4 regions of the Corynebacterium sp. L4757 genome follow, and region 4 is predicted to be linked to each of the others. Evidence: riboswitches for the same ligand, from Rfam matches in the RefSeq annotation. Region 4 holds a riboswitch; each other region holds the start of a gene.
The links. A riboswitch is a leader RNA that binds a small molecule or an ion and turns the genes downstream of it on or off. The one in region 4 is predicted to bind thiamine pyrophosphate.
Positions count from the first base shown of each region.

Region 1 (6,532 bases), on a different contig from region 4:
CTGGCGTTCCCAGGTCTCAAACCAGTCTTCGTAGCCTTCGTCGCGCTCCAGTGCGCGGGTGCGTCGGGCCGTCCGTGGGCCGGTCACCATCACCGTGATTACTGTGCCGCGTGCCGATGCCGCCTGGATATTCTCCGGTGATATCGCGCCCACTCCCTCCACAATCAGGTCATCACGGCCGTCGAGGCTGTACCACTCAGCAGGTGCGTTGGCGTGCCAGTCCCAGCGCCAAAAGCCGGGGTTCATCTTGCGTAATACTTGGTCCGCGACCATCTCACTGCCTTGGGCAAGACCGTGCCAGCCGGGGTAAAACTCATCCAGGTGCACCGTTTGCCATTGGGTAAACTCCGACAACCGCGCCGCAAACCACGTCTTGCCGGAGCCAGACGGCCCATCCAACAGCACCGTAACTGGTTTCATCGGCTTCTTGCGTGCAGCCACCAGCGCCATAACTTTGTCGCGTAGGAGTGATTGTCCCTGTTCTAACGTGTCAGTCTCCGCCGGATCCTCGGCACTATCCATGCCGGGTACCACGGTGATTTCAGTGTCAGTGAATACTTCCGAAGGTACATCCCCTGGTACAAGGCCGCTGTCTTCCGCCGCAGGGTCAAGGTAAGTTCTTATAACTTCAGTCATCAGTGTATTTCTCCCAGGCCAGGCGGTGCCGCTCGGGTTGCAACAGCGCCGCTGGGGCTTGATCTACCCTTCGACGTTACCACTTTCGCTGTTTCCGTTGCCGAATATGGCTTTCCGCTTGCGCTTTAAAGACCGAAGAATCGCCACGAGTCAGTGGAAACAGCGATGATTACTGGTATGGCTGCCAGTACCACGGAAATCAGCATGACCACATAATCCTTGCGGCACAGCTTGGAGGTGCGCGCCCAGGTGCGCTTTCGCGCGGAACCGAATCCGCGGGCTTCCATCGCGGTAGCAAGCTTCCCGCCGCGTCGCAGTGCAAGGACCAGCAAACCGAAAGACATGCTGATGGTATGCGCTATCTTTCCCCTATCTGCCAAGCCGCGTGCACGGCGGGACTGAGCCATGGCTTGCCAGTCATCGCGAAATAGCGTGAGCATCCGCACACCGGCGACTGCACCAATAACAAAGCGCGAAGGCAGCTTGAGGATTTGCGAAAGGGCATCGCCAAGTTCCGTGGGGTCAATATCGCGTGCGAGAACAATAACGGGTAACGCGACGGCGAGTACTCGGAGCATCATCGCAAGCGCGAGCTGGAGGGAATTATCCGTAATGGTTGCTAGCCAGAAGCTGAAATACTCCTCCCCGCTTGGGCGGGCATAAAGCAGCATGGAAATGCCGGAGATGGGCGCGATGATAAATAGAGGCCAAGAAACCTTCAGCAGGCGCGTCAGGCCCATGCCGCACAGCGGCGCCCCAATCAGCGTGATGGATAGAGATACGGCGGCACTCACCCAGTCCACTGAGAGCAACAGCGGTGTGGTGATCAGCAATATTATTGCTATCCGGGTAAGCGGATTCATGCCGCGCAATAGGTTAGGCATGGGCACTCACCTGCAGGTGGGCATCGGCAAGCGCTGCGATATACAACTCATCGTGAGTAATCGAGGCAACCGTGACGCCGCTATCCACGAGTTCACGAATCATGGTGACTAGCTCAGCGAAAGTCTGCGGGTCTTGGCCAAAAGTGGGCTCATCCAGCAGAACCACACTTGGTGCGGTGACCAGGGCGGTCGCTACCGAAAGGCGGCGCTTTTCACCGCCGGAGAGGGTGAAAGGATTGGCATCAGCAAGATGGCTCAACCGCAGACGCTCCAGCAGCATACCGATGCGCTCATCAGGTACATCCACATCCATCACCTTCGGTCCGATGCGCATTTCCTCCATCACGCTGCGGGCAACGAATTGGTGTTCGGGGTTTTGGAATACATAGCCAATACGGTGCGCAAGCTGTGCCGATGACCATTTGTGTGGATTTGGGGCTAGACCTTTGTGAATACTGGCTGCGTAGCCAATCTCTCCGGACACCGGTGGAATTAGCCCCGCCATGGTCATCAACCAGGTGGTCTTCCCGGAGCCGTTTGCGCCGGTAATAACCGTTGAAGCTCCTTCCGGTACTGCTAGTGTGCGCGGTGGCCCAAAGCGGCAGACGAGGTCGGTGGACCAGAGGGCTGAGGGGGCATCGGCAGGCACTGGCTGAGATTGCGGTAACCCCGTGACGCGGCGGGCGGCGATGGCAGGTCCGATGTCGCCATCGTAGGTAATCTCGCCGTGCTCAAGGACCAGCGCGCGGTGAAGAACTGATTCCCATTCGGAGTAATTGTGCTCGATAACGATCAGAGTTGCGCCGGTTTCTTGAACCGTGTGCGCTACTGCGGCGATGACATCGGCGGCGCCCTCGGGGTCCAGGTTGGCGGTGGGTTCATCAAGCAGGATGACCTCAGCACCCATGGCGATGACTCCCGCGAGTGCCAGGCGTTGCTTCTGCCCACCGGAAAGCCTGGCGGTGGGATGGTTGATATCTAAGTTCAATCCAACCATCTCAAGCGCTGCGTGGACGCGGCGCCAAATCTCATCGCGCTCAAGGCCCAAATTCTCGCAGCCAAAAGCGACGTCGTCGCCAATGCGGGAGGCGATCACCTGGGAATCAGGGTCTTGGAGGACAAGTCCGACGGTGGATGCATCAATGTGCAACTCCCCTACTAGCGTGCCTTCATCATCGCCGCCGAGTACGCCGGCAAGAGCCGCGAGCAGGGTGGATTTTCCCGAACCTGAGTCACCGGCGAGCAAAATACGTTCCCCGTGCTCGATGCTCAAAGAGACGTTATTAATTGCGGGCTGGGTGCGTCCGGCGTGCTGCCAGGTCAGCCCTGACGTGTAAATCTGTGGCATTTAGTTAGCGCGCTGCTCACGTCCTACAGCGAAGCGGTCCAGGGCGCCAGTCTTGGCCAGCGCTTTCACGGCGTAGAAGCCCAAGGCGCCAGCAAGAAGCGCGCCGGAGATGACCAGGCACGTTAAGTAGATGAGATTGAACTCCAGTGACTTGGCAATGTTGGCGGAAGTGAATAGCTCCAGTACGTAGGCACCGAGTGCGGCACCGATACCGCCGAGGACTGCTACGGAGAGACTGAAGCGCTTGTACAGGAAGATAGCGAAGACGATTTCAACGCCGATGCCCTGAGCGAGTCCTGAATAGAGCGTTTCTGGTCCCCATTGGGAACCAAAGACTGCCGAGACCGTAGCAGCAAGAGTCTCCACATATAGTGCTGCGCCAGGCTTGCGGATGATGAGTGCGCCGATGACGCCACCGATGAGCCACACGCCGGTGGCCATGCCGCCGAGACCTGGAGTGAGCGCGTCCATCGCCATGAACCACGCATAGCCGACTGAGTTCCACAGTACGAAGACCAGACCACAGGCCACGGCCAAGATGGAAGCAACGATGATGTCCACAACCCGCCACTGGAGCGTTCGACGCGCTTGAGCTTGGGCAGGGTTAGCTAAAGTAGCCATTTCTTTATCCTTTCGCCGGCATTATCCGGTTCAAGTTCGACGGTTTCCATAACGCCTGCGCTATGGCTCTCAGCCCGCACATTGCTTGCGAGCACCCGTAAATGAATGTTGTGCCTATAACAGTTACCAGATGGCGGTAAGAAAGACGAATGCGGCGTCGATGCCCTGATTGACCAGGAACATCGACGCCGCATTCGGGGTGTTGTGTCGGGAGATTACACCTTAGAAGGTGAAGTCCTCATCCAGTGGGACGGAAGCGCCGGTGAACTCACCGAAGCCGTCATCGCCGTAGATGGAATCGCCATAAGTCGGAATCGAGTATGCCGCATTGCGGGCAGCCTCGGTCGGCTTAACGGAGATGTTGCGGTAACGGGAGATACCAGTACCAGCTGGGATCAGCTTACCGATGATGACGTTCTCCTTGAGACCGATGAGCTTATCGGAGCGTTTGTTAATAGCGGCATCGGTAAGCACGCGGGTGGTCTCCTGGAAGGATGCGGCCGAGAGCCAAGACTCGGTAGCCAAGGAAGCCTTGGTGATACCCATAATCTCAGAACGCAGCTGAGCTGGTTCCTTGCCCTCTGCCTGCATACCAGCGTTGACCTGGCGTGCCTCAGAAAGGTCAACCAAGGTACCTGGCAGCAAGTCGGTGTTACCGGAATCGATAACAGTACCGCGACGCAGCATCTGACGGATGATGATCTCGATGTGCTTATCGTGGATAGCCACACCCTGAGTACGGTAAACCGCCTGAACCTCATCAATGAGGTGCTTCTCCACACCACGACGACCGAGAACCTCGAGCACGTCATGTGGGTCAGCAGCGCCACGCATCAAACGAAGACCGGTGGTGACATGGTCACCGTCGCGCAGGGAGCGCTCGATCATCGCATTCGGGTTAGATTCCATCGGGCGACGTACCTGAGCCAGGCCCTGACGCTTCGACAGCTTCTCGTAGACCACGTTGTCCGAACCATCATCTGGGGTGATGGTCAAAGTCCAGAAGTTACCTTCATCGGACAGGGAGATGGTGCCATCGACGGAAGCGATTGGTGCGCGGTTCTTCGGGTTACGAGCCTCGAAAAGCTCCTGAACACGAGGCAGACCGCCGGTAATATCGCCACCGACACCACCCTGGTGGAAGGTACGCATTGTCAGCTGGGTACCAGGCTCACCAATGGACTGAGCTGCAACAATACCGACTGCCTCGCCGATATCGACCAGCTGGCCAGAAGCCATGGACTTGCCGTAGCACTTCGCACACACGCCGGCTGGGGTCTGACAGGTCAGTACGGAACGAACCTTAACCTGTGGAATACCAGCAGCAACCAGCTTATCGGTGAGCTCTTCGGTCAGGTCAGCGCCTGCTTCAGCAACGACGTTGCCTTCAGAGTCCTTGACGTCGGTTGCCACAACGCGGCCCGATGCTGAGGTCTCCCACAGCTCGTGGACAGCGTAGGTGCCCTCAGCGATTTCCTCACTGATTGGGACGCGCACACCCTGGCGGGTGCCACAGTCATCCTCGCGGACGATAACGTCCTGAGCAACGTCAACCAGACGACGGGTCAGGTAGCCAGAGTCAGCGGTACGCAGAGCGGTATCCGCCAGACCCTTACGGGAACCGTGGGAGTTGTTGAAGTACTCCAGAACCGACAGACCTTCACGGAAGGAGGTCTTAATCGGACGGGTGATGTAGTCACCCTTGGAGTTCACAACCATGCCCTTCATGCCGGCCAGGGTCCAGATCTGACGCATGTTACCTGCTGCACCAGACTTAACGATCATCGGAATTGGGTTGTCATCAGGGTAAAGTGCCTCTACCGCGTTACCCACGGCATCGGTTGCGTCCTTCCACAGCTCAACCAGACGGTCGTAGCGCTCGCGCTCGGTCAGTGCACCCTGCTCCCAGAACTTACGCTCGATGCGCTCCGCTTCCTTCTCATAAGACTCAAGCATCTCGGTCTTATTTGGAAGAACCAGAACGTCGTGCATGGTGATGGTGACACAAGAACGGGTTGCCCAGTAGAAACCGGCATCCTTCATCTTGTCCAGCACCTGAGCAACGGTGATCATTGGGTACTTGACAGCGAGGTCATTGATGACGTCACCGAGCAGAACGATGTCCTTGGAGCCGCCCTTACGGACCATGACGCCCTCAAGGTATGGGTAGTTCCATGGCAAGAGCTCGTTGAACATGATGCGGCCCAGGGTGGTCTCAGCCATCCAGGACTCGCCCTTGGTCCAGCCATCTGGGAATTGAGCTGCCTCAATAGCCTCAGTTGGACGCAGGTGATCAAGACGAACCTTGATTGGAGCCTGCAGGCCCAATACGCCACGGTCATACGCCATAATTGCTTCTGCGTAGGAGGAGTACACGCCCTGTGCAGGACCGTTCTCATCAGCAGGAGCGTAGCGGCCGTTGCCACCAATTTCATCCTCGCGCTTGTTCATGGTGAGGAAGTACAGACCGGTCACCATGTCCAGACGTGGCATAGCCAGTGGCTTACCAGACGCTGGGGAAAGGATGTTGTTGGAGGACAGCATCAGAACGCGAGCCTCAGCCTGGGCTTCAGCGGACAGTGGCAGGTGAACTGCCATCTGGTCACCGTCGAAGTCGGCGTTGAAAGCTTCACAAGCCAGTGGGTGCAGCTGAATAGCCTTACCCTCAACCAGCTTAGGTTCGAATGCCTGAATACCCAGGCGGTGCAGGGTTGGTGCACGGTTCAGAAGAACTGGGTGCTCAGAAATTGCTTCTTCCAGAACGTCCCACACCTCAGGGCGCTGACGCTCAACCATGCGCTTAGCGGACTTGATGTTCTGCGCGTAGTCATTTTCAACCAGGCGCTTCATCACGAATGGCTTGAAGAGCTCGAGAGCCATCAGCTTTGGAAGGCCACACTCGTGCAGCTTCAGCTGAGGACCAACGATAATAACGGAACGACCGGAGTAGTCAACACGCTTACCCAGCAGGTTCTGACGGAAACGACCCTGCTTACCCTTGAGCAGGTCACTCAAGGACTTCAGTGGTCTGTTACCAGGACCG
Region 1 covers NZ_JBIMEN010000002.1:121,636-128,167, reverse strand. The annotation lists gene ACG98I_RS03000 (aminodeoxychorismate synthase) at 1-636, opposite strand, end outside; gene ACG98I_RS02995 (energy-coupling factor transporter transmembrane component T family protein) at 762-1,520, opposite strand; gene ACG98I_RS02990 (ABC transporter ATP-binding protein) at 1,513-2,868, opposite strand; gene ACG98I_RS02985 (ECF transporter S component) at 2,869-3,489, opposite strand; TPP riboswitch at 3,480-3,598, opposite strand; gene ACG98I_RS02980 (DNA-directed RNA polymerase subunit beta') at 3,712-6,532, opposite strand, start outside.
Region 1: another riboswitch for thiamine pyrophosphate. It lies ahead of ACG98I_RS02985 (ECF transporter S component); the one in region 4 lies ahead of ACG98I_RS11630 (NUDIX hydrolase).

Region 2 (6,532 bases), on a different contig from region 4:
CTGCGGTTTGGAATTCCGTGCCGGAGTATTCCGCAATCCACTCGCCGTAGGGGTGTTCTTCGCTGGCATCGAGAGCCCGTATTCGTTGCGGCTCTAGGGCTACACCAATTTCTGCATAACCAATGGAGCATGGTGAAAGCGCGACGTGCATATCCAGCAGGTCGCCGGACATCCCGGTGTCCAAAACGTAGCGGGTATAAGCCACGGTGGTTTGTTTTTCTGCCGCCGCATCAAGCTCTTCTTCCGTGATTCCCCAGCGTGCGGTCAGTCGGCGGTGCAGTTCGGTTTCGTGCAAGATAGCCTGCAGTGCGCCCGTCGCGTCTTTAATATCGGCCAGCTTGCGGCTCTTGTATGCAGCCAGTGCGTTTGCCCGCGCGAACTGCACTAGGAAGTGATAATCCTGCACCAGATAGTCCTGGAAGACGGGTAGTGGCAAGGTGCCTTCGCCAAGTTTGCGCACGAATTCGTGCTCGGTGTAGTCGGTCCACTCGGTACCGATGGCCTTTTTCAGATCAGCAAATAGTGTCATTACTTTTCTCCTATGATGGGGTGGGCGTAGGCAGCGTCGAAGAATGCGAGCTCGATTTCGACTGCGCGGTGAAAGAAGTCTTGTGCAATAGCGCGCCGGGCCGGGCCTACGCGGTCGAGTTCTGCGCGTAAGAACGCGATACGCTCGTGGAATTCGGGGAAATCATGCAAGCGAATCCACTCCGCGTGCACGAAGTTCTTAGGTAGAGGGCGTGAGTCGCGGGTTGCCCAGTCAAGATATAGCCATTCCGCAACCAGCAACACCGCGACGATTGCTACGTAATCGCGGGTTTCCGCAGCCTCACGCATCAATGCGCAAAATGCGGTGGTTGGCTCGGTATTCGGGATTTCTTCGCGCTGCTTGGCGCTCACGCCCAATGCTTTAAAGGCGTCGAGGAAATAAGTATTTTCATCGCCGGCTATCTCGCCGATAAATTGCGCAAACCGCAGCCGTGGTTCCAGCGCATCCGCCGTGCTTACCGATGCCCCCAGCAACACCAAGAAACTATCCAAAAAGCGGTAGTCCTGCACCAAGTAGCTGGCCATGACAGAGTCGTCGATGGTGCCATCGAAAAGCTCCTGCACAAAGCGGTGAGTAACTGCCTTCTCCCACGTGGTGTGGTTCTGCTCGCGCAAAAGGTCCGTAAATCGTTGAGTGCTCATCGCTGTGCTCCTTGCAGTTGTAAAGGCGCGTTATTCCACAGCGCTTGGAAGTGATGGACGGGGCCGTGGCCTGCACCGACGTCCAATTCATCCGCGTGGGCCAGCGCGTGCGTGAGATAGTCTTTGGCGCGGCGCACCGCTTCATCGTAGCCGTGTTGGGGTAAAAGCGCTGCTATCGCGGCCGATAATGTGCACCCGGTGCCGTGGTCATTGATGGTGTCCACGCGCGGTGCGGTCAGTTCCACGGTGTGCTCGCCGGCATCACCGCCGGTGAGGATATCGGTGCTTTCCGCACCGCTTAAATGCCCGCCTTTGAGCAGTACCCACTTTGCGCCCAAAGCGCGCAGATCGTTTAAGGACTCACGCATTTCTGCCAAGCTGTCCATCTCCACATCGCGGCCAAGCAGCACTGATGCCTCTGGCAGGTTCGGCGTAATCAGCGTTGCCCGCGGCACGAGACGCTCCCGAATCGCGTCGACATCATCCTGGTTGAGCAGATGATCGCCACTTTTAGCGACCATCACCGGATCCAAGACCACCGGGCACTGCGCGTATTTATCCAGTGACTGCGTGATCGCATCGGCGATCCCAGCATTGGCCACCATGCCGATTTTCACTGCATCGACGCGGACATCCTCAAAGACCGCGGCGATTTGTTCGGCCACGAATTCAGGTTCCATCGCGACGATGCTTCCCACACCGCGCGTATTTTGCGCGACCACCGCGGTGACCACGCTCATCCCGTATGCGCCGTTGGCTGAAAATGCTTTTAAGTCTGCTTGAATCCCCGCGCCACCGGTGGGATCTGTGCCAGCAATGGTTAATACGTTCGGTATCAACGCTTGTCTCCGTTTCATCACTCATATCGAGTTCGAAGAAGCGAAGCGTGCTGCAATAGATACAGGTATCCCTGCATATATTGCCTGCGTCGTTTACCGACATTCCTCCGCGAGTCCGAACTCGATCAGGTTCTCGGGTGTAATCTCAGCCCTTTTTGGGCACCCCGTGTCTGGCGCCCACGCTAGCACAGAAAGTCCTGGCAAGGAACGACTTTAAGAAAATACGCTGAGTGCGTAGAGGATGAAGACGAATAGGTGTGCTCCGCCGTGAATCGCGGTGATTTTCTGGGAGTTAAACGTCGCGATGCTCAAAGCCAGGCTGATTCCTAGGAGCAGCAGGTTGGTGGGGTTTTCGGCGAGAGTAACGGTCTGCCCAGTAAGCAGACCGATGATGAGCACGACCGGCAGAGTGAGGCCAACACAGGAGACGAGCGCGCCGTGGGCGAGGTTAACCACGCGTTGTCCTTCGCCACCCCAGGCAGCGCGGACGGTGGTGATTGCTTCGGGCAAAAAGACAATCATTGCGATGATGATGCCTGATAGGGCGATGGGAGCGCCGAGGCGGTTGAGGCCGTCATCGAGAAGCGATGCCATATCGTGAGAGAGCAACACGATCGGAATTACCGTGATGAGCAAAACCAGCGCGCGGGTGAGAATTTCGTCTTTGTGCTCGCGGAAAATTGCGGCGATTCCGGGGTTGTTGGAAGCAACGATGTCCTTGTCTGTTTCGGTGAAGTCGGCATGCTGGGCGCCGGTTTGGCGGTAGAGAAAGAATCCGTAGAGGATGACTGTCAAGGTCACGATGGTGATGGCCTGCGCGGTGTTGTATGCGCCATCGGTGCCGATGACAGCTGGAATGGCGAAGGCGGTGGCGATGAGTACGACGAGCGTCGATAAGTATGCGGAAATACCGGCGCGGTTGACCTGCAGGTTGCTATGACGCATGCCGCCGACGATGAGTGCCAGGCCGATGACCAGGTTGAGGACAATCATGACCGTGGCCATGACGGAATCACGCGCGATGGTGTGGTGATCGCCTGGGCCGAGCATGACCGCGGAGATGAGAATGACTTCAATGCCGACAATTGAAAGCGTCAGCACCAGGGTGCCGTAGGGATCACCAAGCCGGTGCGCGAGGTGTTCAGCCTGGGTGACAACCCCGCCGGAACACACGATGATGACGCCTACGATGAGCGCAAGAAGGGTGAAGACGAGAGGCGTCGATAAGCTGCCGGCGAGAAAACCTGATGCCAGTGATAGTAGTGCGACCGCAACCCAGCCCAATACAATTCGGGTGATGACGGATCCGGTGAGAACGCCGCGCAGTGCAGTAGAGGCTGACATGGACGAAGACTCCTTTAAGTGCAGGGTCGTCCCGGCTCTAGCTTTTAACTGTGCAGGTCGTCCTGCCAGAGTGTTCTAACCAGCAGGCTAGCACGCCTGGCCGCTACGGCAAGCTCAGATTTATTTAATTTGGACGATTGGTTTTATACACCAGATAAGACAGCAGAGCCCCGAACAGTACGAATCCGATGGTGGCTACCGTCATGGAATGCTGCCATTCGAGATAGGCAGCGAATAATAGGCCGCCGATAAATACGGTTATGGCTTTCGTAATGGCACGCTGCTTAGTTCTTTTATCACGCACGACTAGTGCTCCTTAGATCGCAGGATTGTCCCGGCCAAGCTTTAACTGTGTAAGTCCCCCCTACCAGTACGGCTCATAATGAACCCTACACGCCAGGCGGCTCAGGCGAGACAGCCCGATTTCTATAGTGGGGCTGTTTAGGGCAGTGGACGACGTATTAGTGTGGGGCACACTGAATGCTTGATTCCTATGCGTGCTCGTTGAGGGGAAATGATGACTGACACCGCCACGGTTAAGGAGCAACGCCGGCCCACGGCTTCGTTAAAGCGGTTAGCCACTGTAGAAGCCATGTTCGGCTATATTATGGTGCCGTTTTATGTGGTGTTGCAGTACGTTTTCCCAAAGCCGCGGGAGAAAAACGACCGTCAGCAAGGGGCAATTAAAGGTTTCATTGCCACGTGGGTGAAGTCGATTGGTATCGCGGTTAGTGTAGGAGCACTACTTGGCGCGGTGGAGTGGGGATTGGCCAAACTATTAAATCGCAGGCTTCTCGATGGCATCCCCGCCGTCCTGACCGGAATCAGCATTCCGGCACTGGTCGGGGGCTGGTTGATTGATAAGCGCCATCGCCTGCGCGGCGCGATGATTGCCGCGGTGGTAACGCTGCCGCGCATCGTGGTTTCTGAAAGTTGGGTCCGCGATAAATCCAGTGATGAGGAATTCGACCAGGAGATGAACATCGCGCGGGATCGCCTGTACGCAGTGCTTAACGATGCCTCCTGATTCAAGCGCCAGTGGACTTCGCGATGGTAATCAGTTCATACGCCAACCTGGGCGGACGGCGGTGTCCTGACCAGATTGCTGTGAGCGGGCGCGTGATCTTGTCGCCTTCTAAAGGCACTTGCAGGAGATTGCCATTGGCGAGCTGATCGCGCACGGCCAGTTCGCTCATTACTGCGGGGCCGGCACCGGAAGCAACTGCGACGCGCACGGCCGCAATGCTGTTGAGCACCTGGGCTGGAGTAGCAACATCCAATCCAGACAGATGCTCTTGCAGGGCTTCGAAGGTTCCGGAGCCGGGTTCTCTTACAACGAGTGCTGTTTCAGCCAGCTCTTGCAGGCTGATTCGCCCGGTTCGCGAAGCCCATGGGTGGTGCGGGGAAATCACCACAAAAAGCTCGTCCTCCTGGACGATTTGAGCATTCAGCTGCACTGGTACATGTGGCGTTTCGATGAAACCTACATGGAAATGCCCATGTCGAACCTGTGAGATAACTTCTGCTGAATTCACCACAGAAATAGCAACCTGGACATCGGGGTATCGTTCACGCAGCGCGGCAATCCACACCGGCAAGAGTGTCTCCGCAATGTTTGCTCTCGGGTGCGGGGTCAAAATTCAAAGCTTGCTAGACGTTGGAGTGCGCCCTTTCATCCTCGCTTTTGCGTCAACAGGGATCGTCGCAACCATCGCACTTGTAGGCATTGAGCTCGTCTAATCGGCGGCCCTGTGGATAACTTCGCCATTTGGGTGACGTGTCATGTGAATTACTCGCAGGTTTTTGAACTTGCCCTAGTCAGGGGTTGCACTGTCGTTTTAGTGTCGAAGTTATGAACGGATATGAATTATTTGAAGCTTTCGACAGAGGTGGCGTGGGTATTCTTCGCGACTTTTACGAGCTATCCCCCTACGACGTAGCTACTGAGGGACACAGACTTTCTACAGTGCAGAAATATGCTCGGCTGGCCAGAGTTTACTTCGGGTCCTGCGACTCGCCGCGTGTGCAGCAAGAGGCTGTCGCACTTGCCGAAGAGCGCAGGTTGGGCATTGAGTTCTTAGAGATGGTTAATAAACACGCGAAGAAGTTGAAAGCGCGTGGTGCCGCGTGGAAGTTGCGTGCAGAACTCATCGCGTATGAGGGAAGCTACGAAGAAGTCGATGAGCATGGCAAAAAGCGCGTGACCGAAGAAGGCGGTGACAAGCCGAAACAATCCGGCGTACGCGTAGGCCGCGCAATAGACGGGATGCGCACCATTAGCATTACCGATACCCAACGACGCATTACTGATTTGGAAAAGACCCTCGACGCGGCCATCAAAGGCGATGACCAACCGCGCTCCGAAGCTCTACTGCAACCTTTCTGGGACCTCATCGAAGGAACCGGCACGGGTCTTATCAAGCCTGAATACCGCACCGTGATTGCTCTTGGGCTGGATAACTCTGCCAAAATCTTCAGTGGCGAAGGCGACGATGTCAACGTCGGCGCCTCTGACGGCACCACCATGACCGGTGCCGAAATTGTTAATGCCGCGATGGAAGGTGCTTTAGACGAAAAGCTTTACGTCGGTTTGTTCCATCCGACCGAAGGCCCGGTAAATCTTTATGAAGCCCGCTTCGCTTCCGACAAGCTGCGCATCTTGGCCATGGCGGAGAATCTCGTCTGCCCCTGGCCGGACTGCAACGTCCCGGCTGACAGGTGCCAAGTCCACCACATCGAGGCGCACAAGAACGGCGGCCATACAAAGCCCTCGAATCTGACGATGTTGTGCAAGTACCACAACGGCGTCAATGATGACGGCCCGGCTACGCCGGGCGGGAAGAAAAGAGGACCAGGCAAATCAAAACGCGGCAAGCCGAAGCGGGGAAGAATGCACCGACACCGCGGCAAAGTCCGCCTGCGCACCCCAGGCGGCAAACTACTAGGCAATACTCACGACCTCAGCAGCATGGGAGCGATGAACCTGATCTAATAGGGCATAACCACGCTGAAACTGTGGACCGAAAGGTGGAAGAGAAAATAAACCCATTCGACTAAGGTTGTTGACATGAACGCAACCGCAGTTGAGATCATTTCTTCCCGCGCTGTGCCGCTTGGTGGTCCGCGTGCGATGACGGTTCATCGTACGCTGCCGCACC
Region 2 covers NZ_JBIMEN010000010.1:40,269-46,800, reverse strand. The annotation lists gene tenA (thiaminase II) at 1-529, opposite strand, end outside; gene ACG98I_RS11480 (TenA family protein) at 529-1,191, opposite strand; gene thiD (bifunctional hydroxymethylpyrimidine kinase/phosphomethylpyrimidine kinase) at 1,188-2,048, opposite strand; TPP riboswitch at 2,116-2,207, opposite strand; gene ACG98I_RS11470 (calcium:proton antiporter) at 2,244-3,374, opposite strand; gene ACG98I_RS11465 (hypothetical protein) at 3,499-3,678, opposite strand; gene ACG98I_RS11460 (hypothetical protein) at 3,892-4,401, shown strand; gene ACG98I_RS11455 (LysR substrate-binding domain-containing protein) at 4,403-4,966, opposite strand; partial or broken gene ACG98I_RS11450 (putative sulfate exporter family transporter) at 4,980-5,114, shown strand; gene ACG98I_RS11445 (HNH endonuclease signature motif containing protein) at 5,227-6,366, shown strand; gene ACG98I_RS11440 (pirin family protein) at 6,442-6,532, shown strand, end outside.
Region 2: another riboswitch for thiamine pyrophosphate. It lies ahead of thiD (bifunctional hydroxymethylpyrimidine kinase/phosphomethylpyrimidine kinase); the one in region 4 lies ahead of ACG98I_RS11630 (NUDIX hydrolase).

Region 3 (6,532 bases), on a different contig from region 4:
CCGATGCCCAGACCAAGTTTTGAACCATCTTGGAGTAGCTGGCCTTGGACAACGTGATCATGGACAACACCGCGCGGGGATCATCGCTGGCGAGCACAACGCCAGCGGATTCCATGGCTACATCTGTGCCCGCCCCGATAGCGATGCCAATATCGGCCCGCGCCAAGGCAGGCGCGTCATTGACGCCATCGCCGACCATGGCCACGTCGAATCCGCGTTCCTGCAGTTCAGCGACTTTAGTGTCTTTGTCCTGCGGTAGAACTTCGGCAAAGACTTCGTCGATGCCCAATTCTTGGGCCACGCTTTCTGCAACTTGAGAAGCATCGCCGGTGATCAGCGCGACTTTCACACCCGCATCTTGCAGTGCCCGGACGGCATCGCGGGATTCGGGGCGGATGTGATCCTCGACGGCTATGGCCCCAATGACTTCCTTGTTGCGAAGCACGTGCAAGACTCCTGCGCCGCGGGAGGTCCACGTAGAAATCTTGTCGTGCAGTGAGTCAGGGGAGTCAACGCCAAGCTCGCGCAGCATATTGGGGCCTCCAACCATGATGTTTTCTCCATCGACGGTTGCTTGCACGCCACGACCCGCGGCGGTGCGGAAATCCGAGCCAACGCGCGGGCTTTGCGATGCCACTGGGTGCGCGGCTGCAGCAGTGACGATCGCTCGGGCTAGTGGATGCTCACTATTAATTTCAGCTGCAGAAGCTAGGGCCAGAACATCTCCCTCCGGCACTTCCGATGCTGCCGCGACACCGGTGACCGCGTGTGCACCTTCGGTTAAGGTGCCAGTTTTATCAAATAAAACAATATCGATGGAGCGCATGCGTTCAAGGGCAAGCCGGTCCTTGATGAGTAAGCCAGTTTTGGCGGCGCGTTCCGTAGCGATGGCAATGACCAGGGGGATGGCCAGGCCCAGGGCATGGGGGCAGGCAATGACCAGCACGGTGACGGTGCGGACAATGGCGTCATTAGGGCTGCCGATGATTGTCCAGACGATGGCCGTAATAATGCCAGCGGCTAAGGCAAACCAGAAGAGCAAAGCCGCGGCTCTATCGGCCAGGGCTTGCGCACGGGAAGAAGAATTTTGTGCTTCGGCAACCATGCGTTGAATACCAGCCAAGGTGGTATCAGCGCCGGTCTTTTCCACTCGGACGCGCACGGTGTTATCCGTAGCCACGGTGCCGGCGATAACTGTTTCGCCACTGTTGCGATATACAGGCTGGGATTCGCCAGTGATCATCGATTCGTCGAATTCGGCGAAACCATCGATAATGGTGCCGTCAGCAGGTACTCGCGCGCCGGGGCGAACTAGCACGATGTCATCAGCAGTAAGTTCAGAGATGGCTACCGAGTGGATAGCATCGCCGTCAACCTTTTCTGCTTTGTCCGGAAGGAGGGCAGCTAAGGCATCGAGGGCAGAAGATGCAGAACCTAGGGCCCGCATTTCCATCCAATGGCCCAACAACATGATGACAACCAGCAGGGCAAGCTCCCACCAGAAGTCGAGTTCAAAACCACCGATGCCCAAAGTGGTAACCCATGAAGCGACAAATGCGACTGTGATCGCCATGGCAATCAGCAGCATCATGCCCGGTTGACGCGAGCGAATCTCTGACACGCCACCTTGGAGGAAAGGGCTGCCGCCGTAGAGGAAAATCACGGTTCCTAGAACCGGGGCGACCCAGGTTGAACCTGAGAATTCCGGCACGGTGTAGCCCAGGAAGGTGGCAAACATAGGGCTGAAGACAATCACCGGGATGGATAGTAGGAGGCTCAGCCAAAAGCGGTCTTTAAACTTTGTAACGCTGTGACCCGCATGTTCATCATGGTTATGGCCTTCATGGCCATCATGGCTTGAGGACTTGTGATCGTGGTGTGGGGTACTCATGTCACTTCTTCTCTCAATTTTTAGGATTTTAGGAAACCGAGATATGGAGGAGATAGGTAATTAATCGCTACAAACAACGGTATACCCCGACAGGGTATGTTTCAAGGAAGGCTAGTTCTTTGTCGGGATAGGAGAAATGGTGCTATTAATTAGCCTATGGAAAATATTCAGGATGGAGCTGGATCACAACCAGCAAGCCCCCAGCGGGCTGCGAGAAAAAGCGCGTCAATTGTTAGCGCAATCGTCGGTGCTTCGCTCGCTTTAAGTGCTTGTTCATCCTCGGGCACGGAGCAGGAAGAAGTACTAAACGCGTACGGCCTAGAAGGGATGGATGCTCGCGAGATTATTGACTATCTGGATCAGCAACCGATCGCTGAACGCCCTACTGATTTGATGGCTTCAGTAAGAAGCGAAGAATTGATCCTGAGCAATCAGGCGGGAGAAGTGACACTCGATATGCCTGAGGACCGGAGTTATGTCTCGGTCGCCCCCTTCGTGTCGCAAACCCATGATTGCTACTACCACAGCCTTACCACCTGCGTGGGAGAGCTGGACAATGAGTCAGTAGAGGTATCAGTCTTTGATGAGGAAACCGGCACAACGCTTGTCGATGGCCCCGCCACGACCTTCGATAATGGCTTTGCCGGGTTTTGGGTTCCGCGCGGAAGCGCCGGTACCATCACGGTGAATTACCAGGGATTAGAGGGCACAACGGAATTTGCCACGGGAACAGAAGACGCAACGTGTATCACCGATTTGCGCCTTAGCTAGGGTGTGAAGCCCACACTTGTTTTATGGCTGCGGCAAAAGCGTCAATGTCGTTTTCAGTGGTGTCGAAGGAGCACATCCAGCGCACTTCATTGCGTGTGGCATCCCAGTCGTAGAAGTGGAAGTTTTGGCGCAGTTCATCGGCAATGTCGTCGGGCAGGGTGGCAAAGACCGCATTAGATTCGGTGGTTTGGGTAAATTTCAAGCCCGGTAGGTTCGCTTCTTCCAGGGAGCTGCGTAGGCGCTTGGCCATCGCGTTGGAATGACGAGCGTTATTAAGCCACACGTCGCCTTCATATAGGGCGATGATTTGTGCGGAGATAAACCGCATTTTGGAAGCTAATTGCATCGATAGTTTGCGCACAAACGGCAACGCCTCCGCGCCACCGACTAGCGCATCGGGGTTAAGAATTACCACGGCCTCAGCCCCGAGTGCACCATTTTTGGTTCCACCCAGGCTTAAAACATCCACGCCAGCCTCGGTAGTAAAAGCAGACAGCGGCAGCCCGAGTGTTGCGGCCGCATTTGAAAGACGCGCACCATCCATATGCAAGGCCATGCCGCGGGCATGGACATGATCTGCCAATGCGCGGATTTCTTCGGGGGTATAGCAGGTACCCATCTCTGTGGTCTGCGAAATGGAGACCACCAGTGGCTGCGCGCGGTGTTCATTGCCAAAGCCCCAGGCTTCACGGTCGACGAGTTCTGCGGTGAGTTTGCCATTGGCAGTTGGCACTGGCAATAACTTGATGGAACCCATGCGTTCGGGTGCGCCGCCTTCATCGACATTGATGTGCGCAGTCGCAGCACAAATCACCGCGCCCCACCGCGGCAGCAACGCCTGCAAGCCCACCACGTTTGCGCCAGTTCCGTTAAAAACCGGATACGCGGTGGCGGTGGAGCCAAAATGTTTCACGATGACATCGTCAAGCAATGCCGTGTACTCATCCGCCCCATATGCCGCCTGGTGCCCGCCGTTAGCTGTCGTCAACGCCGCCAGTACCTCCGGGGCAATGCCGGAATAATTATCGGAAGCGAAACTGTGCGCTTGTACGTTATGCAAGGATTTCACGCGGGACTCCTTCGAGATTCTTCGGCTCTGCAGAAAACCGTACACCGCACCGAACTCGCGCGATAAAAATTTCTCCCCCGGCATGTTCTGATATTAAAAGTTATTGCCGGGACACGCGGCCTGGGCTAGTGTGGTGCGTTAAGACACGGGGTGCCGTAAAGACCGGCTGAGATAACACCCGTCGAACCTGATCTAGTTAGTACTGGCGAAGGGATTGTCCGGATGAAACTGGCTGTGCGCGGATACCATTGGTGTCCTATTGAGCGCTGCGGTGATGCTGCACATTCTTCTTCGTCAGAGGAAGAAAGCGAAAGGCCATGACCTTATCTTTTGCCGCAGCATTGCTCGGTGAACTACGCGCGCACAATCCTTTGGTGCAGTGCATAACCAATTCGGTGGTTACCAACTTCACCGCCAATGTGGTGCTTGCTATCGGGGCGGCACCAGCGATGACGGACATCGTCGGGGAAGCAGGCCCTTTCGCCCGGGTCGCGGGCGGGGTACTGGTGAATTTGGGAACCCCCACGCCGGAGCAGCGCCTAGCGATGGAAGAAGCCGTCGCCGCCGCCAACGAATCTGCAACACCGTGGGTGTTGGATCCAGTGGCGATTGGCGCTTTGCCCATTCGCACGGCCTTGGCGCAGAAACTCGCGCCGCAAACCCCGTTTGCGATTCGCGGTAATGCCTCTGAGATTCTTGCCCTGACAGGGGAAGGAGCCGGCGGCAAGGGCGTGGAGTCCACGGATTCCACAGAAGCCGCCGCGCCGGGCGCGATTGCTTTGGCGCAGCGTCTCAACACCGTGGTGGCGGTATCCGGGCCGGAGGATTTCATCACCGATGGTACGCGCGTTATCCGCGTGGCTAACGGCGATGAGCTTTTAACCAAAGTCACCGGCGGCGGTTGTGCGCTGGGCGCGTTGATAGCTGCGTTCGCTGCGGTGCGCGGGACAAATTCCCCAGTCGAGGCAGTCGCCGCCGCGCATGCAGTCTACGGCATTGCAGCCGAACAGGCCGCCGCGCAAGCAGCAGGTCCAGGGTCTTTCGCAGTTTCGCTTATCGATGCCCTCTCCACCCTCACCCCGTCCGCCATCTCCTCGGAGCAGCGCATCCGGGAGTACGCGGCATGAGCAGCAACCAGGATTATGGCATCTATTTAGTCACCGACCCGGTGCTGTGTGGAACCCGCGGCGTAGTGGAAACTGTACGTCTGGCCGTGGACGGTGGCGTGCAAACGGTGCAGCTACGCGATAAAAATGCCAGCTTTGACCAGCAGCTATCCCAACTAGATCAGCTCGCAGCTGTCATCGATGGCCGCGCGAAGCTAGTGATCAACGACCGCCTCGATGTCGCCGTCGAAGCTCAAAGGCGTGGCATTGCCATCGACGGTGTGCACCTTGGTCAAGGTGACGAAGCGGTCCTGACCGCCCGCGAAGCCCTTGGAGCGGGCGCCGTCATCGGACTTACCGCCAATACCGAAGATCACCTCGCTGCCGTTGCCGCACTTCCCGCAGGCACCGTGGATTATGTCGGCGTCGGTGTTATCCGGCCGACTTCTACCAAGCCGGATCATCCACCAGCACTGGGCATCGCGGGCTTTGCGCACCTGACCGCGTTGTCATCAGCGCCGACCGTGGCCATCGGTGGTGTCCTCCAAGAAGACATCGCTGATCTGCGATCCGCTGGAGCCGCAGGCGTCTGCTTTGTCTCCGCGCTATGTGCTGCCGAGGATCCCGAGCATGTCGCCCGCAGCATGGCCGAATCCTGGAAGGAATAAAGAAAACCGTGAAAACTACATCAATTTCTCTTCGCACCATCGCCGCAGCCGGCGTCCTTGCTCTTGCTACCTTGCTGACTAGCTGTGCGGGAGGTGATGCGGCGGAGGAGGCATCGACAAGCAATGCGAAAACCACCGTCCGCTTCGCGCTGGACTGGACACCGAATACCAACCACACCGGGCTGTATGTGGCGTTGAATAAGGGCTACTTCGAAGAAGCCGGCATTGACGTGGAAATCCTGCCGTTTAACAACAGCAACCCCGAAGTACTTGTCGATGCCGGCCAAGCCGAGTTCGGCATCAGCTTCCAAGACACAGCATCGATGTCCATGGCGTCTGGCGCGGACCTGAAATCAGTACTCGCCGTGGAACAAACCTGGGCCACGGAAGTAGCGGTACTGGCAGACCGTGATGACATCCAAAGCCCTGCCGACTTGGATGGGCTGACCTTCGGTGGATTCGATAACCCGGCGGAGACCAAGACCATGCAGGGCGTGGTGCAGTCCGCCGGCGGCGAGGGGGATTTCGAAACCGTGACGTTGGGGACCTCTGCCTATGAGGCGTTGTACTCCGGCGATGTTGATTTCACCGTCCCTTATGTCGCCTGGGAAGGCATTGAGGCTGAACACCGCGGCGTGGACCTGAAGACTTTCGCGTACACCGATTATGGTTTCCCGGATGCGTACCAAGTCTTGGTGGTGGGCAATAACACCTGGTTGGAAGATAATCCGGATACCGCGCGTGGCTTTGTGCAGGCCCTTGCCCGCGGCTATGAAGATTCCGTGGAAGACCCCGAAGCCGCCGCAAAGATTTTGCAGGAAGAAAACGCCGGCCTGCTCACTGACCTAGACATACTGGTGGAAAGCCAGGAGATGCTTGCGGATAAGTACATGCTCGATGACAACGGTGACTTCGGCGTGCAAACCGAAGAGCACTGGAGCGAGCTCGGCCAGTTCCTCTTTGATTCCGATTTGCTGACTGATAACAACGGCAAACCGTTGGATGAGCAGCCTGCGTGGTCAGAGTT
Region 3 covers NZ_JBIMEN010000010.1:48,491-55,022, reverse strand. The annotation lists gene ACG98I_RS11525 (heavy metal translocating P-type ATPase) at 1-1,891, opposite strand, end outside; gene ACG98I_RS11520 (CueP family metal-binding protein) at 2,048-2,662, shown strand; gene ACG98I_RS11515 (threonine aldolase family protein) at 2,655-3,731, opposite strand; TPP riboswitch at 3,868-3,963, shown strand; gene thiM (hydroxyethylthiazole kinase) at 4,049-4,858, shown strand; gene thiE (thiamine phosphate synthase) at 4,855-5,505, shown strand; gene ACG98I_RS11500 (ABC transporter substrate-binding protein) at 5,514-6,532, shown strand, end outside.
Region 3: another riboswitch for thiamine pyrophosphate. It lies ahead of thiM (hydroxyethylthiazole kinase); the one in region 4 lies ahead of ACG98I_RS11630 (NUDIX hydrolase).

Region 4 (3,755 bases):
CGCCCACACGCAGCGGCCATCAGAGAACGAGAAACTGAGTCTTCGCTGCTCTCCGCCCAACTTTGCAACAGCACCGTCACAGTGCAGCTACATGAGATCGGGGATCTGGTGCACAGGGGAAGCCCCACCGGGAAGACCTGGAGGAAAACCGGCGGGGCTGGCTGTGGCGATTGTGTCGTTAGGCGCTCAGCGTCTCCTTCGCGGCGTCAGCAGTACTGACGTCTGCCTGGTCCTTGTCTTTCTTCAGGGTGGGGCGCAGCAGCAGCATGGCGATCGCGATGACGATCAGGACGCTAGCTTCGTGGACAAGCATGCCAATCGACATGGTCACCCCACCGAGCAGCACACCGACCAACAGGATCGCCACGGTGGCCAGGGCGATGGCGATATTGACCCGCATGGTGCGTACCGTGCGCTGGGCCAGACCCAGGGCGTACGGCAGGCGGGGGAGCTTGTCGGCCATCAGGGCGATATCGGCTGTCTCGATGGCGGCAGGTGAGCCAGCGGCCCCCATCGCCACGCCGATGTCGGCCTGAGCGAGTGCCGGCGTGTCGTTGACACCGTCGCCGATCATGGCCACGGTGCGGCCCTGGGCCTGCAGGTCCTTGACGATAGTGAGCTTGTCCTCGGGCATGAGTTCGGCCCGGACCTCGTCGACCCCGAGTTCGGCGGCGACGTTGCGGGCCACCCGCTGCGCGTCACCGGTGGCCATGATCACGCGCACACCCTTGTCATGCAGCGATCGGATAGCGGCCGGTGCGTCGTCACGGATGGTGTCGGCCACGGCGACGATGCCGATGGCGCGTCCGTCGACACCGACGTACATGGCGGTCTTGCCCTGGTCATTGAGTTCAAGGATGCGGGTGGTGTCCGGGGCGTGGTCGAGCATGTCGGCGGAACCGACGGCGACGGTATGGTCGTCGATCTTCGCGATGATGCCCTTGCCGGTGACCGGTTTGGCTTTCTCGACCATTTCGATGGTCAGTCCCTTGTTCTCCGCGCCGCGGATGATCGCCTCGGCCAGGGGGTGCTCGGAGGCGGTTTCGGCACGGGCGGCCAGGGTGAGCACCTCATCATCCGAGTAGGCAGAGTCGAGGACGTCGACGTTGGTCAGCTCGGGGCGGCCGTTGGTCAGGATGCCGGTCTTGTCGACGACCACGGTGTCGACCTTCGCGGAGGTCTCCAGGTATTCGCCACCCTTGATGAGCACCCCGTCCTTAGCGGAGCGTCCGATACCGGCGACAATCGAGACCGGGATGGAGATGACCAGCGCCCCGGGGAACGCGACGAAGACGTCGCAGGCGGCGATCTCCGTGTAGTCGATGCGTGTGCATTCGCTGGGTTCCATGAACTCACGGCCCCAGTGCTCTCTGCGGTGGGCGCAGTGCACATCCCACCCCTGCGCTTCGAGCCGGTCGATCTCGGCCTGTTCCAGGGCCTTCGTCGTCGCCATGACCTGTCCTCCTTCATGCTCGCCCGACACCTTCCATTCTACCGTCCAAGGCCGACACCGACCAGTGACTCCACCCGTGAGACGGGCACTTGCTCCATCGGGCACAGTCGCAGCACTGGATAGGTGCGCAGCCGATCCCAACACCAGCATCCCGCAGCGGGCAATCCGCGCAGGGTGTATCTGTGACGGCACTCTGGTAGATTCGGGTTGCACCGAGGGGTGTCCCGTCAAGGGGCTGAGATACCACTGGACGTTGTCAGCGTGGTGACCCTAGAACCTGATCCGGATCATGCCGGCGAAGGGACTGGTCTAGCAGGGCTTCTTTCCTTCGCTGGCCTCCCCATTAGGAGGTTACAGTGTCCCATTCTGTTGTCGGCCCCGCGACGTCCTCAGTCGAGGTGCGCCCGAGGGTCGCGGTCATTTCCGTCCTCATCAAAGATGACCATGTCCTCTTGGTGCGTCGCGCGAACCCTCCTGATGCAGGATTCTGGGGATTCCCGGGCGGGAAGATCGAATTCGGAGAAACGATCACCAAAGCCGCCGAACGCGAACTCGGTGAAGAAACCAGCATCATCGGTCAGGCGACCGGTGTTTTGACTTCCGTTGACGCGTTCAGCCGAGACGAGACTGGACGGTTGGACAGTCACTACGTGCTTATCGCCGTGCTCTGCCAGTGGCGCTCGGGGCAACCCCACGCTGGCGACGACGCCCTCGAAGCACGCTGGTTCCCCCTCGACGAGGTCGACGAGGCCCGCCTGACTCTGAGCAAGGATGTCGCCGAGGTCGCCCGCTACGCCGCCACACAGCAGCAGAAGGAAGTGCACGCATGACGATCAAGAACGTCCTATCCATCGCAGGCACCGACCCCACTGGCGGGGCGGGCATCCACGCCGATCTCAAAGCCTTCTCAGCGAGGGGCACCTACGGTATGGCCGCGATCACCGCGGTCGTGGCACAGAACACGCGCGGTGTGCGCTCGTTCATGCCCCTTGATCCCTCTTTCGTCGGTGAGCAGATCGATGCAGTGTTCGACGATGTGCGCGTCGACGCGGTAAAGATCGGTATGGTCGCCAACGCCGCGATCGCCGAGGTCATCGCCGAGCGCCTGCAATACCACGAAGCCGAGACCGTGGTCCTTGATCCGGTGATGGTCGCCAAGAGCGGCGACAGGCTGTTGGACGACGATGCGGTCGCAGCCATCCGAGACACGCTCGTGCCACTGGCCACGATCATCACCCCGAACCTTCCCGAAGCCGCCGTGCTCCTCGACACCACAGATGTCACCCGCTTGGGGCAGATGGAGGACCAGGCCACCGGGCTGCGTGGCCTTGGCTGTCAGTGGGCGCTACTCAAAGGCGGGCATCTCACGAACGAGACGGTCAGTGTCGACTACCTCGCCGGCCCCGACGGGATCTCCACCTACACCTCTCCCAGGATCGAAACCCTCAACGACCACGGCACCGGCTGCACCTTGTCCTCGGCGATCACCGCACTGCTACCTGACCACACCGTGCCCGAAAGCGTTGAACGGGCGAAGACCTACCTGCACGGCGCTCTCGTTGCCAGCGACCGCCTCGACGTCGGCCAAGGTCACGGTCCCCTGCATCACTTCCACCAGCTCTGGCCGCGCGGGTAGGGATGCAGAACAGCCCCTCCTCGTTCCGATCGGTAGAGCTAACCACTTCGACTCATGAAAGGAGCCGTGACGATGACGCGAAAGATGTTTCTCGCCGGCCCGTTCAAAGCTCTCGTCGACGCCGACACCCATGTGATGGGCGACGCCGCGATCGACAAGTACACCTCGATCATCGACTTCTTCGAAACCCAGGGGTGGGATGTGCACTGCGCCCACCGCAGAGAGCACTGGGGCCGTGAGTTCATGGAACCCAGCGAATGCACACGCATCGACTACACGGAGATCGCCGCCTGCGACGTCTTCGTCGCGTTCCCCGGCGCACCGGCATCCCCGGGCACGCACATCGAGATCGGGTGGGCCTCCGCCTGGAACAAACCCATCGTCTTACTCCTCGACGAGGGAGCCGAGTACGCGTTCCTCGTCCGAGGCCTCTCAGCGGTCGCCGACGTCCAGATGATCACCATCGATCCCGAGCAGCCCACCGGACCACGCATCCTCACCGCGATCGAGCACGCGCAGGCAGGAGCCGTCAGTGAAGCCTGAGTATCCCGACCTCCACACGCTCTACCTGGATTCCCTGCGACAGGTCTACACCGGGTTCGAATACCAGAACAGTCCCCGCGGGCAGGACGAACGCGAAATCATCGGCTACACCGCACGCCTGAC
Region 4 covers NZ_JBIMEN010000011.1:149-3,903, reverse strand. The annotation lists partial or broken gene ACG98I_RS11635 (heavy metal translocating P-type ATPase) at 179-1,282, opposite strand; TPP riboswitch at 1,659-1,775, shown strand; gene ACG98I_RS11630 (NUDIX hydrolase) at 1,810-2,283, shown strand; gene thiD (bifunctional hydroxymethylpyrimidine kinase/phosphomethylpyrimidine kinase) at 2,280-3,089, shown strand; gene ACG98I_RS11620 (nucleoside 2-deoxyribosyltransferase) at 3,162-3,632, shown strand; partial or broken gene ACG98I_RS11615 (thymidylate synthase) at 3,622-3,755, shown strand, end outside.